Regions from separate parts of the Pseudomonas sp. LjRoot277 genome, predicted to be linked through region 4. Evidence: predicted binding sites of a transcription regulator. Region 4 holds the regulator's gene; each other region holds the start of a gene.
The links. Region 4 encodes sigma-54, which starts transcription at its own class of promoters, with help from an activator protein. Its sites were predicted from a motif close to ANTGGCATNNANNTTGCTNT; they were not measured.
Positions count from the first base shown of each region.

Region 1 (4,194 bases), 610 kb from region 4:
TGTGTGTGCCGCGATCAATATTGACCAGTTGCAGGATCGGCACGTTGCTCGGCTGGCCGTAAGGTTGATCGTCCAGCAACAGCCTGAGCAGATGAGGGCCTTGCAGGCGGGGTTTGATCAGAACGTTGACGGTGAAGGTGCCGTTGTTGGCACGCAGTGCTTCGGTAGTGGGCAAGTTGGTCAGCTCCAGCACCTCGTAAGCGCTAAGCGGCTGTTCGCGGCTGGTGGCTTCGACAGGTGGCGCAGAAGGGGCTTGGGGCTCAACCCTGTTAAGCGGTGGCAACTCGACCGGCTGAGCCTTCACGCCATCGGGCGGTTGGTTGCTGTAAGCGGTGTTGCCGTCGGCGTCGGTGTACTTATAGATCTGCGCTGCGGCGGGCAGGGCGATCAGCAGCAATATCAGTAGAAAACCACGACCCATAAAATTGACCAGAAACGAAAGCATTGAGGTGCAGCATAGGTCAGGGCTGGCAATAGACCCAAGTCGTTAACATTTGGGCATGATTTATCGCAATCTCCCAAACACTACAAAACCACTGTGGGAGCGGGCTTGCTCGCGAAGGCGGAGTGTCAGTCACCATCAATGCCAGCTGAAAGACTGCCTTCGCGAGCAAGCCCGCTCCCACAGGGGACGTCGTCAGCCGTTGAAATCGCGCCCAAAAAAAAGGCCTCCCGAAGGAGGCCTCTTTTTTGTCACGCCGCTTGCGCAGGCGCTACTGGATTAGCAGCTGTAGTACAGCTCGTACTCCAGTGGGTGTACGAAGGTACGTACTTTGATTTCTTCTTCGCTTTTCAGAGCGATGTAAGCGTCGATGAAGTCGTCGCTGAAAACGCCGCCTTTGGTCAGGAACGCACGACCTTTGTCCAGCTCTTCCAGGGCTTCTTTCAGGCTGCCGCAAACTTGTGGGATCTCTTTCGCCTCTTCAGGCGGCAGGTCATACAGGTTTTTGTCAGCAGCGTCGCCAGGGTGGATCTTGTTCTGGATACCGTCCAGGCCGGCCATTACCAGGGCAGCGAAGGCCAGGTACGGGTTAGCTGCTGGATCCGGGAAGCGAGCTTCGATACGGCGAGCGCGAGGGCTGGACACGTAAGGAATACGGATCGAAGCGGAACGGTTGCGAGCCGAGTAGGCCAGCATTACTGGAGCTTCGAAACCTGGGACCAGACGCTTGTAGGAGTTGGTCGACGGGTTGGTGAAGCCGTTCAGTGCCTTACCGTGCTTGATGATGCCGCCGATGAAGTACAGAGCGGTGTCGGACAGGCCGGCATAGCCTTCGCCAGCGAAGGTGTTCTTGCCATCTTTGGCGATGGACAGGTGAACGTGCATACCCGAACCGTTGTCGCCGTACAGCGGCTTAGGCATGAAGGTCGCGGTGCGGCCGTATGCATCAGCAACGTTGTGTACGCAGTACTTCAGGGTTTGAACTTCGTCAGCCTTGGCAACCAGGGTGTTGAACTTCACGCCGATTTCGTTCTGACCGGCAGTCGCCACTTCGTGGTGGTGAACTTCGATGACCAGGCCCATTTCTTCCATGGCGTTGCACATGGAGGTACGGATTTCGTGGTCGTGGTCGAACGGCGGAACCGGGAAGTAGCCACCTTTGACGCCTGGACGGTGGCCTTTGTTGCCGCCTTCCACGTCCTGGTCGGACATCCACGAACCTTGTTCGGAGTAGATCTTGAACATGGAACCGGAGATGTCGGACTTGAACTTCACTTCGTCGAAGATGAAGAATTCAGGCTCTGGACCAACAAATACGGTGTCGCCGATACCGGTCGACTTCAGGTATTCCTCGGCACGCTTGGCGATCGCACGTGGGTCACGGTCGTAGCCTTGCATGGTCGAAGGCTCGATCACGTCGCAAACCAGAATCAGGGTTGGCTCTTCGGTGAACGGGTCGAGAACGGCAGTGCTGTCGTCCGGCATCAGGATCATGTCGGAGGCTTCGATGCCTTTCCAGCCAGCGATGGAGGAACCGTCGAACATTTTGCCTTCTTCGAAGAAAGCTTCATCCAGCGCGTCGCGAGCCGGCATGGTCACGTGGTGCTGAGTGCCTTTGGTGTCAGTGAAGCGCAGATCAATCCACTTGACGTCATGATCTTTGATGAGTTGAACCGACTTCGACATAGTGTCCTCCGGGTGGCTTCGGGCTTAGTAGTGGATGCCCTTAGAATGTGGGTGATGCCGGCGCGAATACTCTGCCAAGGCAACCTGCCTCACAAGGGAGCAAATTGCATGCCAGTGCCCCACCATGGGTTTTTTGCCCCAATTTCACGCTTATAAAGGTGCAAAGCGGAGCAAAGCAGGAAATAGCGCCCTGTAATGTGGCGTCAAACTCAGCAAATGACCTGTTTTGGTGCGCGCAAAACCTTCTGCACATTAACTGGTTAAACCTTGAGCAATTTCCGCTATAATCCGCGCCCCCCTTTTTCGGCTGGCCCAGCGCGCGCTGTTTTCATGAAACTAATCGTAAAAGTCTTTCCCGAGATCACCATCAAGAGCCGCCCGGTACGGATGCGTTTCATCCGCCAGTTGGCCAAAAATATCCGTACCGTGCTCCGCGACCTGGACCCGGCTGTGGTGGTGAACGGTGTGTGGGACAATCTCGAGCTGGAAACCCGCGTCAGCGAGCCCAAAGCCCTGAAGGAGATGACCGAGCGCCTGAGCTGCATGCCGGGCATCGCGCATTTCCTGCAGGTCGATGAATACCCGCTGGGCGACTTCGACGACATCGTCGCCAAGTGCAAGCAGCACTTCGGTGATGCGTTGGCCGGGAAGATCTTTTCGGTGCGCTGCAAGCGTGCCGGCAAGCACGAATTCAGCTCGATGGACGTCGAGAAATATGTCGGCAGCCAACTGCGTCGTCAGTGCGGCGCCGCCGGAATCTCGCTGAAAGAGCCGGAAATCGAAGTCCGCCTCGAAATTCGCGACAAACGGTTGTTCGTGATCCATAACCAGCACAACAGCATCGGCGGTTATCCGCTGGGTGCCCTGGAACAGACACTTGTGCTGATGTCCGGCGGCTTCGATTCCACCGTCGCCGCTTACCAGATCATGCGCCGCGGGCTGATGAGCCATTTCTGCTTCTTCAATCTGGGCGGACGAGCCCATGAACTGGGCGTCATGGAAGTCGCGCATTTCATCTGGAAGAAGTACGGCAGCTCCCAACGCGTGTTATTTGTCAGTGTGCCGTTCGAGGAAGTACTGGGAGAAATTCTCGGGAAAGTCGATAACAGTCATATGGGCGTAGTTTTGAAGCGTATGATGTTGCGCGCTGCTTCCCGTATTGCCGATCGGCTGGACATCGAAGCGCTGGTCACCGGCGAAGCGATTTCCCAGGTGTCGAGCCAGACGTTGCCGAACCTGTCCGTGATCGACTGCGTGACCGACAAGCTGGTCTTGCGTCCGCTGATCGCCAGTCACAAGCAGGACATCATCGACCTGGCCAACGAAATCGGTACTGCCGACTTCGCCAAGCACATGCCGGAATACTGCGGGGTCATCTCGGTGAACCCCAAGACCCACGCCAAGCGTCCACGCGTGGAGTACGAAGAACAACAGTTCGACATGGCAGTACTTGAGCGTGCGCTCGAGAACGCCAAACTGGTGCCGATCGATCGCGTGATCGACGAATTGGGCCAGGATTTGCAGATCGAAGAAGTCAGCGAAGCGCTGGCTGGTCAGATCGTCATCGATATCCGTCATCCGGATGCCGCTGAAGATGACCCGCTGGGCCTCGTTGGCATTGAGGTACAAACGATGCCGTTTTATGCATTGAACGCTCGTTTCAAGGAACTGGACCCTACTCGCCAGTACCTGCTGTATTGCGACAAAGGCGTGATGAGTCGCCTGCATGCCCACCATTTGCTCAGTGAGGGGCATGCCAATGTGCGCGTTTATCGACCGAGCTAAGAGCCCGGGGCTGTATGCCTGTGGCCTGCGTCACCGGCCCCCCGACTCTGCCGTCAAGCTGTAACGGCAAGGCCTGACTCTACTGTAAATCGCTGCCAAGACTTGTCAGCACACCGAATCCTCTGATCGAGATACACAAGTGATCGAAAATCTACGCAACATCGCCATCATTGCTCACGTTGACCATGGTAAGACCACCCTGGTAGACAAACTCTTGCGTCAATCCGGCACCCTGGAGCGCAACGAGCTCAACGACGAGCGCGTGATGGACTCCAACGACC
Region 1 is NZ_CAXURI020000001.1:6,466,682-6,470,875, reverse strand. Features, by position in the region: gene ACSQ87_RS29875 (DUF4124 domain-containing protein) at 1-421, opposite strand, end outside; gene glnA (glutamate--ammonia ligase) at 722-2,128, opposite strand; gene thiI (tRNA uracil 4-sulfurtransferase ThiI) at 2,459-3,913, shown strand; gene typA (translational GTPase TypA) at 4,053-4,194, shown strand, end outside.
Region 1: the regulator sigma-54 is predicted to act here: its motif matches at 2,225-2,244, upstream of glnA (glutamate--ammonia ligase).

Region 2 (4,194 bases), 3.8 Mb from region 4:
TGCCGACCTACATCGGCGGCGCCATGACCTTCGCCTGGGGCGCGACCAATACCGCCTATCGCAAATTGTCCCGCGAAACCCTGCAGCAGCGCTTCGCCGGCAGCGGCATCATCACCCGCTACTACAACCCGGAAATCCACATCGGTGCGTTCGCCTTGCCGCAATATGTCCTGCAGGCTGTGAACAAGCCTAGCAACGACTGATATCGGGCAAGCCAGAAAGGGCCCTCTCAGGTTGTGTGAAAACACACCGGAGACGGCCCTTTTTTCATGCTTCACTTAAAGATGTAGAAGGTCCGGTTGAACGATTGGCCGGGGACGAATGTCGAGATACATGTAAGCCCATCCATGGGTTTTATCGAGGAGGCACCTGATGCAAAAGTGGAAAGTCACTTTCGTTGATGATCACGGTGAACAAGTTGACGAGGTGTTCGAGAGCGATGAATGCCCGAACAACGAGCAAGCTGCGAAGCTCATTCGCGCCCGGTGTCTGCCTGTGGCTGCCGAACTGGACCTCAACGATCTGGAAGGGCGCGCCGATGATCCGACTGTCAAAAGTCTGAAAACCCAGAACAGCATTGAAATCCTCAGCATCACGCCAATCTGAACATCTCCTGTCACATTCCTAACCAGGCCTTGGCAGCGGCTCAATCTTGAGGCTACTCTGCAATCGAGATCAGCGAACGGATCGCTAAGGTCTGGTCTTGTCAGCTACATGCTTGCTTCCCACCGGCAACGTTGTTGCCGCATCGCTCGCCCCTTTCGGTTGCGAGTGCCGGGAATACGGAAAGTCTATCCATCAGTCTGAGGGGGACGTTTCATGAGCACAGCCTATCAAGAAGACATCAGCACCAGCGTCTTGCGCCGCATGAAAGAAGGCGGTTTTGACTTTTCACGATTCCATCCCATCGAGTTCTACGCCATTTTCCCGGACGAGGAGCGGGCACGCAGGGCGGCAGGGCATTACTGTGGTGAATCCTTGAATGCGCAAATCAGCGTGCGCGATGACGGCGCGTGGTACCTGGAACTGAGCAAAGTGATGTACGCCACTTATGACGGCATCGGCGATTTTGAGCAGGATTTCGAGGCGGTGGTCGAGCCTTTGGGCGGCATCATCGAAGGATGGGGCGTCAAGCAGGAGGTACGAGGGCGACTCGCATAACTTATGAACAGTGACAACACTCAGCAACGGCTGACCTCAGGGTTGGCCGTTTTCGTTTGTGGGGTTTGGAAAGATCTTGATCGTGTTTTTGATTCATAACGTTTCAAAAACGCAAAAAAAAACCGCCTAAACAGGCGGCTAAAGGGAAGTTCGTCAAGATTTTCAGCGAATGCGCGGATTATCCGCATCGACTCCCGGGCAGTGAAATCAACTCTGGCTATGCTGGTGATAGGCGACAACATTGCTTCGCAATGAAGCGGGGGCGATCGGGTGGGGGCATTTACCGCACAGGATTGGTGCGGTGCGTGCAGTGCGATTATCCAACTGATTGATATCAAAGCGTTTATGCCGATGGCACGGGCTTTGCGAAGCCCAGATGTCCGGGTGACAAGGAGTACGGCATGATCCGCACCTATTTTGATGAGATGTACGATGCCGGCGGCCAGGTCCGCCCGCATTATCGGGAGTTTGCCCGTTGGCTGGCCGAAACGCCTGACGAGCTTTTGGCACAACGGCGACGCGAGGCCGATCTGTTATTTCATCGCGCCGGGATTACATTCACGCTCTATGGTGATGAGCAAGGGACAGAGCGCCTGATTCCCTTCGACACCATCCCCCGCAGCATCCCCGCCAGTGAATGGCGAGTTGTCGAGCGCGGCTGCATTCAGCGGGTCAAGGCGTTGAACATGTTCCTCGCCGACCTCTATCACGAGCAACGCATCATCAAGGCCGGCATCATCCCGGCCGAGCAAGTGCTGGCCAACGAGCAATACCAGTTGGCGATGCAAGGGCTGGATTTGCACCGCGATATCTATTCCCACATCTCCGGGGTCGATCTGGTACGCGATGGCGACGGTACGTACTACGTGCTTGAAGACAACCTTCGTACACCGAGCGGCGTCAGCTACATGCTGGAAGACCGCAAGATGATGATGCGGTTGTTCCCCGAGCTGTTCGCGGCCCAGCGCATTGCCCCTATCGACCACTATCCGAACCTGTTGCTCGACACCCTGAAAAGCTCCAGCCCGATTGATAACCCGAGCGTGGTGGTACTGACGCCGGGTCGTTTCAACAGCGCGTTCTTTGAACATGCGTTTCTGGCGCGGGAAATGGGCGTTGAACTGGTGGAAGGCGCGGACCTGTTCGTGCGGGATGACAAGGTGTTCATGCGCACCACGGACGGACCGAAAGCCGTCGACGTGATCTACCGTCGCCTCGACGACGCATTCCTCGATCCGCTGGCGTTCAACCCGGACTCGATGCTTGGCGTGCCAGGGCTGCTGTCGTCGTACCGCTCCGGCAACGTGGTGCTGGCAAATGCCATCGGCACTGGGGTCGCGGACGACAAGTCGGTGTATCCATTCGTCACGGACATGATCCGTTTCTATCTGGATGAAGAGCCGATTCTGAAGAATGTGCCGACGTGGCAGTGTCGTAATCCCTCTGAACTGTCCCACGTACTGGCCAATCTTCCGGAACTGGTGGTCAAGGAAACCCAGGGCTCCGGCGGTTACGGAATGCTGGTGGGGCCGGCGGCGACGGCGGCGGAAATCGAGTCTTTCCGCGCGCGGATCAAAGCCAAGCCCCACGCGTACATCGCGCAACCGACGTTGTCCCTGTCGACCTGTCCGACCTTTGTCGAAAACGGCATTGCTCCACGCCACATCGACCTGCGTCCGTTTGTATTGTCTGGCCGCGAAACCCGGGTTGTGCCCGGCGGTTTGACCCGTGTTGCCCTGCGCGAAGGCTCTCTGGTGGTGAATTCATCCCAGGGCGGTGGAACCAAGGACACCTGGGTGGTCGAGGATTGAAGGAAGCCTGCCATGTTAAGTAGAACTGCCTCGGATTTGTATTGGATGTCGCGTTACCTGGAGCGGGCGGAAAACCTCGCACGGATGCTCGACATCAGTTATTCGCTGTCGCTGATGCCACAGGATGGCCGTGGTGACGGCCTGCATGAACTCGCCATGCCGTTGTTGATCACCGGCACCCTGGACGATTACCTGGAGCGCCACGGCGAATTGCACGCCGAACGGCTGCTGCATTTCTTCGCCCTGGACGCGGCCAATCCGGCGAGCATCTACAGCTGCCTCGGCGCCGCGCGGGCCAGTGCCCATGCGGTACGTGGGCGAATCACCGCCGACATGTGGGAAAACATCAATGCCACCTGGCTGGAAATCCGCGGGATTGCCGATCAGGGCTTGAGTCGATACGGCATGAGCCGTTTCTGCGAGTGGATCAAGGAACGTTCCCACCTGTTCCGCGGCGCGTCCTACGGCACGATCATGCGTAACGACGCGTTCCGCTTTATTCGTCTGGGGACGTTTATCGAAAGGGCCGACAACACGTTGCGCCTGCTCGACGCCCGCTACGAAATGGCTGGTGATCAGGCCGAAGCGGTCAGCGATGGCACCGCTCACGCCTATTACCAGTGGAGTGCTTTGCTGCGGGCGTTGTCCTCGTTCGAGGCCTACACCGAGATCTACCGCGACGCACCCGGCGCCCGGCATGTGGCTGAGTTGCTGTTGTTGCGCGCAGACGTTCCGCGTTCGCTGCGGGCCTGCACCGAAGAAATCGACCAGATCCTTGCCCAGCTGCCGGGGGCCAACGGCCGTCCCGCGCAACGTCTGGCAGCGGAAATTGACGCGCGCCTGCGTTACACCGGCATCACCGAAATTCTCGACGAAGGCCTGCACGCCTGGCTGACCGAGTTCATCCCGCTGGTGCGCCAGTTGGGTAACGCCATACACAGTTCCTACCTGGAGGCTGCATGAGACTTTCCATTAGCCACGAGACCACCTATCACTATGAAGATCAGGTGCGGGCGAGCATCCAGTACCTGCGACTGACACCCCACGACAGCGAGCGCCAGCACGTGCTCAGCTGGCAGCTCGACTTGCCGCGCCCGGTGCGTGCGCAACTCGATCCGTTCGGCAACATCCTGCACGTGCTGACCATGGACGAGCCCCACGAGGCGATCATCATCGGCGCCCGGGGCCAGGTGGACATCGACGAATTGCGCGAGGCGGAGCA
Region 2 is NZ_CAXURI020000001.1:2,052,461-2,056,654, forward strand. Features, by position in the region: gene speE (polyamine aminopropyltransferase) at 1-203, shown strand, start outside; gene ACSQ87_RS09730 (hypothetical protein) at 373-606, shown strand; gene ACSQ87_RS09735 (ribonuclease E inhibitor RraB) at 820-1,161, shown strand; gene ACSQ87_RS09740 (circularly permuted type 2 ATP-grasp protein) at 1,563-2,972, shown strand; gene ACSQ87_RS09745 (alpha-E domain-containing protein) at 2,985-3,935, shown strand; gene ACSQ87_RS09750 (transglutaminase family protein) at 3,932-4,194, shown strand, end outside.
Region 2: the regulator sigma-54 is predicted to act here: its motif matches at 1,512-1,531, upstream of ACSQ87_RS09740 (circularly permuted type 2 ATP-grasp protein).

Region 3 (4,194 bases), 5.5 Mb from region 4:
TCATCCGACAAGTAACGTTCATCAAGACCGGCAAAAGTGTCCAATAGATAAAAGGTTCTTCCGGTGTTGTTCCAATCCAGGTCATGCATGATCGCGGAGCTCAAGAAGCCACGATTCACGCCACACTCCACGAAGTCTCCGGTGTACTTGGCTGCTGACCTTGCGGCCCAAAGCCCCAGATGAACTCTCCAGAACCATTTATAATCGCCGCCCGCTGCGGCGACGCCGCGACCATAGGCCGACATAAAGGCGGGATCAACCATGAAGTCATGATTGTGTTTGGAAGCCAGCCCGTCGTATTGATAAGCGCCTTCGATTTTCGGATGCAGCGGATTGTATTCTTTCTCTGCAACGTAACGCGCGTCACCCTTGTAAGCGCGCCCTTCCATCAAACCGAATCTCAAGTAGTGATCGGCCGGATCGTACCCTGCCCTGCTGACATCGGGGTGAAGCTCTAAGTATTTAGCGGGGGAAAAATCTTCAGGTAACGACATTAAAAGCTCCATTCTTCTTTTGCTTTTACAGAACCATGGCTCTCGGAGAGGCAGCCGTCAGAAGTCGCTCAAAACTTGATAGTGAGTCTGATTTTTCGCACAGGTTGGCCAGTCGATTGCCCACCCATGCTCATGAGAACTTTCCGCCAGTTAACGACTGCAAGGTCGTCACCGTTTATGCGTTGTTGCAATGCTATCGGTCGCAACGGCCAGGGCTTTAGCTGAGTATTTGAAACGGCCTGCATATCGAATGCAGCATAGATCTTTCAGGCGGATGCCCACGCGGAGCAGGCGCGATCGAGGGGAGGGTTACTCGGCAGGCGGATTCAGCTTCGCTTCAAGCTCCGCCACCTTCGCTTCAAGACTCTCCAACCGTGCACGGGTCCGTGCAAGCACGACCATCTGGCTATCAAACTCTTCCCGGCTCACCAGATCCAGCTTGCTGAAGCCGCTCTGCAACAGCGCCTTGAACTGGCTTTCGATTTCGCTTTTCGGCAGTGGGGTGTCGCCGCTGAAGAGGCGGGAGGCGGTGCCGCTCAGGGCATCGAGGAAGTCTTTGGGTGCGAGCATGGGAAATGTCCTGTCAACAATGGCGGGCAGTGTATCACGCAGTGTCTATAGTCAATCTCGCCGCCAGGGGTGCACGCTTTTCGCGCATGCGGACGGGCGGCCGCGCACTGTTGTTGTGCGTATACGTCGGGTCATTTGCGCGGAGGAGCTTGCAGCAGCGGCCAAAGGCTTGAAATCAGTGGGTTTTGGCGAGATGGCAAGCTTTCTGCTTAGTCGGTAGTGACCCATGCACTGATGCAGTCGCTGTGACGAATGCAGTGCGCCAAGCGGAACGGGGGAAGTGTTTCGTGCGGAGTGGTTAGCAGGCGTCGGACGGGCAGGTAAGGCCGACGATGCGTTACAAAGCCAGGCACTGCGCTTAGACTTGAGTCGGGTTTGTTTTCCTGGGGCAAGTCCACCAATTCGGGAGAGAGTTTTCATGAAGCTAGTCACTGCCATCATCAAGCCGTTCAAACTGGACGACGTACGCGAGTCGCTGTCCGAGATCGGCGTGCAGGGCATTACCGTTACTGAAGTCAAAGGCTTCGGTCGGCAGAAGGGTCACACCGAGCTGTACCGCGGCGCGGAGTACGTGGTCGATTTCCTGCCAAAGGTGAAGATCGATGTCGCCATTGACGACAAGGATCTGGACCGGGTTATCGAGGCGATAACCAAGGCTGCCAACACCGGCAAGATCGGGGACGGCAAGATCTTCGTGGTCAATCTGGAACAGGCGATTCGCATCCGTACCGGCGAAACCGATACCGACGCAATCTAAGCCGCCACAAACCCAACGCCCCAGGAGAAAACAATATGACTCTGCGTAAATTCGCAGGGCTAGGAGCCCTGTTGTCCCTCGTAATGCCCAGCCTGGCTATGGCGGCAGACGAAGTGGCAGCCCCAGTCCTCAATTCCGGCGACACTGCCTGGATGATGACCTCGACAGCCCTCGTGCTGTTCATGACCATTCCCGGCCTCGCGCTGTTCTACGGCGGCATGGTTCGCTCCAAAAACATTCTTTCCGTGATGATGCAGTGCTTCGCCATTACCGGTCTGATCAGCATCCTGTGGGTCATTTATGGCTACAGCATCGCGTTCGACACCACCGGCATGGAACAGGGCGTCATCAACTTCAACTCGTTCTTCGGTGGCATGGGCAAGGCGTTCCTCGCCGGTGTCACGCCAGCGAGCCTGACCGGCCCTGCGGCGCTGTTCCCTGAGGCGGTGTTCGTCACCTTCCAGATGACCTTCGCCATCATCACCCCTGCGCTGATCGTCGGTGCCTTCGCCGAGCGGATGAAGTTCTCCGCCATGCTGATCTTCATGGGCGTCTGGTTCACCTTGGTTTATGCACCTATCGCGCACATGGTCTGGTCCGGTAACGGCGGCCTGTTGTGGGACTGGGGTGTGCTGGACTTCGCTGGCGGCACCGTGGTGCACATCAACGCCGGTGTGGCCGGTCTGATTGCCTGCCTGGTACTGGGCAAACGCAAAGGCTTCCCGACCACCCCGATGGCGCCGCACAACCTCGGTTACACCCTGATGGGCGCGGCCATGCTGTGGTTTGGCTGGTTCGGCTTCAACGCCGGTTCCGCCGCAGCCGCCAACGGCACTGCCGGCATGGCGATGCTGGTGACCCAGATCGCAACCGCCGCCGCTGCATTGGGCTGGATGTTCGCCGAGTGGATCACTCACGGTAAACCAAGTGCCTTGGGTATCGCTTCGGGTGTTGTGGCCGGTCTGGTTGCAATCACCCCAGCCGCTGGCACCGTGGGCCCGATGGGCGCTCTGGTCATCGGTCTGGCAGCCGGCGTGGTGTGCTTCTTCTGCGCCACCACCCTGAAACGCAAACTCGGCTATGACGACTCCCTGGACGCCTTCGGCGTTCACGGTATCGGCGGTATCCTCGGCGCGATCCTGACCGGTGTCTTCGCTGCACCGTCGCTGGGCGGCTTCGGCACCGTCACCGACATCGCCGCACAAGTCTGGATTCAGTGCAAAGGCGTGGGCTTCACGGTGATCTACACCGCAATCGTCACCTTCATCATCCTCAAGGTCCTGGACGCTGTCATGGGTCTGCGTATCACCGAAGAAGAAGAGGCTGTCGGCATCGATCTGGCACTCCACAACGAACGCGGCTACAACTTGTAAGTACGCACAAAAAAAATGCCCGGCTTGCCGGGCATTTTTTTGTCTGGAGTTTGTCAGTGAAGGAACTGCTGAAAGGTTTTTTCGTACATGTTTAGTGGCGTTTACGACGAGCGTTTTTCCGCGGCCAATGGCTTACATGATTGAAGGAATATTAGGGCCTTTGTTTTTTCCCAGAGCGCGCTAGAATGCGCCCCGAACGTGCGGAGAACTGTATGTGGCAACAGACTCTGATTACCCTGCGGGCGAGGCCCCGGGGCTTTCATCTGGTAACGGACGAGTTACTCGCCGGCCTGCCTGAACTCAAGGCATGTCGGGTCGGTCTGTTGCATTTGTGGCTGCAGCATACCTCGGCGTCGTTGACCATCAACGAGAACGCCGATCCGGCGGTACGTCGCGACTTCGAACGATTTTTCAATCGTCTGATCCCACAAGGAGCAGACGGCTATGAGCATAACGACGAAGGCCTGGACGACCTCCCGGCGCACTTCAAGGCCAGCGTGCTTGGCTGTCAGCTCAGTTTGCCGATTTCGGCAGGCCGACTGGCGCTGGGGACCTGGCAAGGCGTTTATCTGGGCGAGCACCGTGATTTTGGCGGTGCCCGTAAAGTCCTCGCCACCGTGCACGGTGAAGAGGCATAAACCGCTGGTTGCCAGCGGTTGTAGAATTTTTTCCAGCGGCCTTCGACAGACGGCGAAGCTGGGCTATAACTAATCTGCTTTTCGCAAGTCATGAGGTAGAACATGAGCGACGATGATCTGGAAAACGACGACCTCGAAGTAGGCGACGACGACGAAACCGAAGAAGGTCTGGAAACAGCAGCGGAAGACGTTGCTGACGACGATGGCGGTGAAGCGCCCGTTCCGACCGCCAAAGGCAAAGCCAAGGCAGCGGTATCGGTCGATGAGCTGCCGAGCGTCGAAGCAAAAAACAAGGAGCGTGATGCTCTGGCGCGGGCCATGGAAGAGTTCCTGGCCAAGGGCGGCAAGGTGCAGGAAGTGGA
Region 3 is NZ_CAXURI020000001.1:342,484-346,677, forward strand. Features, by position in the region: gene ACSQ87_RS01590 (TylF/MycF/NovP-related O-methyltransferase) at 1-494, opposite strand, end outside; gene ACSQ87_RS01595 (accessory factor UbiK family protein) at 804-1,064, opposite strand; gene glnK (P-II family nitrogen regulator) at 1,483-1,821, shown strand; gene ACSQ87_RS01605 (ammonium transporter) at 1,857-3,194, shown strand; gene ACSQ87_RS01610 (secondary thiamine-phosphate synthase enzyme YjbQ) at 3,407-3,832, shown strand; gene sutA (transcriptional regulator SutA) at 3,935-4,194, shown strand, end outside.
Region 3: the regulator sigma-54 is predicted to act here: its motif matches at 1,257-1,276, upstream of glnK (P-II family nitrogen regulator).

Region 4 (4,194 bases):
GCGACGGGCAACAAGGTCACCGAGTCGCGTCCGCGCATCGACATGGTGATCCAGCCGAAGAAGAAAACCGACGAGCAAAAGGCCCAGTAATGGCAACTCTGAAAGCTCAGCATCTGGCCAAGAGCTACAAGAGCCGCCAGGTCGTGCGCGACGTCAGCCTGTCGATCGACAGCGGTCAGATCGTCGGCCTGCTGGGTCCCAACGGCGCCGGCAAGACCACCTGCTTTTACATGATTGTCGGCCTGGTACAGGCCGATCAGGGCCGCGTACTGATTGACGACCTGGATGTCAGCCACCAGCCTATGCACGGTCGTGCGAAGGCCGGCATCGGCTATCTTCCGCAAGAAGCATCGATCTTCCGCAAACTCTCGGTAGCCGACAACATAATGGCGATCCTCGAGACCCGCAAGGAACTCGACAAGGGCGGTCGTCGCAAAGAGCTGGAAAGCCTGTTGCAGGAATTCCACATCAGCCACATCCGCGACAATCTCGGCATGAGCCTGTCCGGTGGTGAACGCCGCCGCGTGGAAATCGCCCGGGCACTGGCCACCAACCCGAAATTCATCCTGCTCGACGAACCGTTCGCCGGCGTGGACCCGATTTCGGTGGGCGATATCAAACAGATCATCTATCACCTCAAGGCCAAGGGCATTGGCGTGCTGATCACTGACCACAACGTCCGTGAAACCCTGGATATCTGCGAAACCGCCTACATCGTCAATGATGGCCAGCTGATCGCCGAAGGTGACTCTGCCACCATCCTGGCCAACGACCTGGTCAAGGAAGTGTATCTGGGCCATGAGTTCCGCCTGTAAGCACTGAGGTGTCTGGCTGGTTGCTCGGGCGCTTGTCTCGATAAAAAATCAACATTTTTTTATTGTTACAGCGCTCTAGGCAAACGCTGCAGTTTCGGGCATATAATTTGCTTATGTTTGGCGCTCCGGCGCCCTGTAGTGGATGGCGCATGTGCGCCGGCGAATAAGGTGTTAAGCCCCTGCCATGAAACCATCGCTAGTCTTGAGAATGGGCCAGCAGCTGACGATGACACCGCAGCTGCAACAGGCCATCCGCCTGCTCCAATTGTCGACCCTGGACCTGCAACAGGAAATCCAGGAGGCCCTGGAGTCCAATCCGATGCTCGAACGCCAGGAAGAAGGCGACGACTTCGATAACGCCGACCCCTTGGCCGACAAAGCCGAACAGCAACCCAACGTCGACATTCAGGAACCCTCCTACCAGGAAACCGCCCCGACGGTTGATAACCTCGAGGAAGGCGACTGGAACGAGCGCATCCCCAACGAACTGCCCGTCGATACCGCGTGGGAAGACGTCTACCAGACCAGCGCCAGCAGCCTGCCGAGCAACGATGACGACGAGTGGGACTTCACCACCCGGACATCGGCCGGCGAAAGCCTGCAAAGCCATCTGTTGTGGCAACTGAACCTGGCCCCGATGTCCGACACCGATCGCCTGATCGCCGTGACCCTGATCGACTGCATCAACAATCAGGGCTACCTGGACGAAACCCTCGAGGAGATTCTCGAAGCCTTCGACCCGGAACTGGACATCGAACTGGACGAAATCGAAGCCGTCCTGCACCGCATCCAGCAATTCGAACCGGCCGGCATCGGCGCCCGCAACCTGGGCGAATGCCTGCTGCTGCAATTGCGCCAGTTGCCCGCCAAGACGCCTTGGCTGGTCGAGGCCAAACGCCTGGTCACCGATTACATCGACCTGCTCGGCAGCCGCGATTACAGCCAGCTGATGCGTCGCATGAAGCTCAAGGAAGACGAACTGCGCCAGGTGATTGAACTGGTGCAGAGCCTCAACCCGCGCCCAGGCTCGCAAATCGAGTCCAGCGAAGCCGAATACGTCGTTCCCGACGTGATCGTACGCAAGGACAACGAGCGCTGGCTGGTGGAGCTGAACCAGGAATCCGTGCCACGACTGCGGGTCAACGCTCAATACGCCGGTTTCGTACGCCGCGCCGACACCAGCGCCGACAACACCTTCATGCGCAATCAGTTGCAAGAGGCCCGCTGGTTCATCAAGAGCCTGCAAAGCCGCAACGAAACCCTGATGAAAGTCGCCACTCAGATCGTCGAGCATCAGCGCGGCTTTCTTGAATACGGCGACGAAGCCATGAAACCGCTGGTCCTGCATGACATCGCCGAAGCGGTGGGCATGCACGAGTCGACGATTTCACGGGTGACCACGCAGAAATTCATGCATACCCCACGGGGCATATATGAACTGAAATACTTTTTCTCCAGCCACGTCAGCACCTCCGAGGGCGGTGAATGCTCGTCCACGGCGATCCGCGCGATCATCAAAAAACTGGTTGCCGCGGAAAATCAGAAAAAGCCGTTGAGTGACAGCAAGATCGCTGGTTTACTGGAGGCACAAGGCATTCAGGTGGCTCGCCGCACCGTCGCCAAGTACCGCGAATCCCTCGGGATCGCGCCTTCGAGCGAACGTAAGCGGTTGATGTAGAGCCACGCCACAGCGTTCCAGTGGCAGGCATTTCTGCCTGCCGCTTTATGCACTGGCAACGAAGGAGAAGCTGTATGCAAGTCAACATCAGTGGACACCAACTGGAAGTGACCGAACCTCTTCGCACCTACATCGGCGAAAAACTCGAACGATTAGAGAGGCATTTCGACAAGATCACCAACGTGCAGGTCACGATGACGGTCGAAAAGCTCAAGCAGAAAATCGAAGCCACGCTGCATATTCCCGGCAATGAAGTGGTCGCAAACGCGGAGCATACCGATATGTACGCGGCGATCGACGCACTGACCGACAAGCTGGATAAACAACTCAAAAAGCATAAGGAAAAGACCCAAAGCCTCCTTCAGGGCGCGACCGGTCGTTAACACTCCCAACCCATGATCCGACTTGAAAGTATCCTGACCCCCGGCCGTTCCCTCGTGAACGTGCCGGGCGGCAGTAAAAAGAAAGCCCTCGAGCAAATTGCCAACCTTATCCACAAAGAAGTGCCGGATCTGGAGATGCAAGATGTCTTCGAGGCTCTGATTGCCCGTGAAAAACTCGGTTCAACCGGTTTTGGCAACGGCATCGCCATTCCCCACTGCCGCCTGAAGGGCTGTACCTCACCCATCAGCGCCCTGATGCACCTTGATGCACCCATAGATTTCGACGCCATCGACGGCGCCCCGGTTGACCTGCTGTTCGTTCTGCTGGTCCCGGAAGCCGCTACCGATGCGCACCTGGAGTTACTGCGCCAGATCGCCAGCATGCTCGACCGCAAGGAAGTGCGCGAAAAACTGCGCAGCGCCCCGAGCAATGAAGCCTTGTATCAGGTTGTCCTGGACGAGCAAAACGGTCATTAATCATGCGCTTGATCATCGTCAGTGGCCGCTCCGGCTCAGGTAAAAGTACCGCACTCGATGTTCTCGAGGACAACGGCTACTACTGCATCGACAACCTGCCCGCCGGTCTGTTGCCGGAACTGGCCGAACGCGCGTTGATTCACACCGAGCTGGCACAACCGCTGGTTGCCGTATCCATCGATGCGCGTAACTTGCCGAGTCATTTGTCGCGGTTTCCCGAACTGCTGGAAGAAGTGCGCAGCCGGCACATCCAGTGTGATGTGCTTTATCTGGACGCCGATGAAGAAACCTTGCTCAAACGTTTCTCGGAAACCCGCCGTCGTCACCCGCTAAGCAATGCCAATCGCTCGCTGGCCGAGGCCATCAACGATGAGACCGCCCTGCTCGGGCCGATTGCCGACCTCGCCGATCTCAAAGTAAACACCACCAACCTGAACCTGTATCAGCTGCGAGATACCATCAAGCTGCGCCTGCTTAACCAGCCGGAACCCGGTACGGCGTTTCTGGTGGAGTCTTTCGGCTTCAAGCGTGGCATGCCGGTTGACGCTGATCTGGTGTTCGACGTGCGCTGCCTGCCGAACCCTTACTGGAAACCAGAGTTGCGCGATCAATCCGGGCTTGACCAACCGGTTGCCGAGTACCTGGCGGCACAGCCGGACGTCGAAGAGATGTTCCAGGACATCTCCACCTACTTGCTCAAGTGGCTACCACGCTTTGCCGCCAGCAACCGCGCTTATGTCACCATTGCCATTGGCTGCACCGGCGGCCATCACCGCTCCGTCTACCTGACCGAACGTCTGGGCCAGGCCCTGCAAAAATCCCTGAAGAACGTCCAGGTTCG
Region 4 is NZ_CAXURI020000001.1:5,860,417-5,864,610, forward strand. Features, by position in the region: gene lptA (lipopolysaccharide transport periplasmic protein LptA) at 1-90, shown strand, start outside; gene lptB (LPS export ABC transporter ATP-binding protein) at 90-815, shown strand; gene ACSQ87_RS27340 (RNA polymerase factor sigma-54) at 1,000-2,493, shown strand; gene hpf (ribosome hibernation-promoting factor, HPF/YfiA family) at 2,568-2,876, shown strand; gene ptsN (PTS IIA-like nitrogen regulatory protein PtsN) at 2,889-3,353, shown strand; gene rapZ (RNase adapter RapZ) at 3,356-4,194, shown strand, end outside.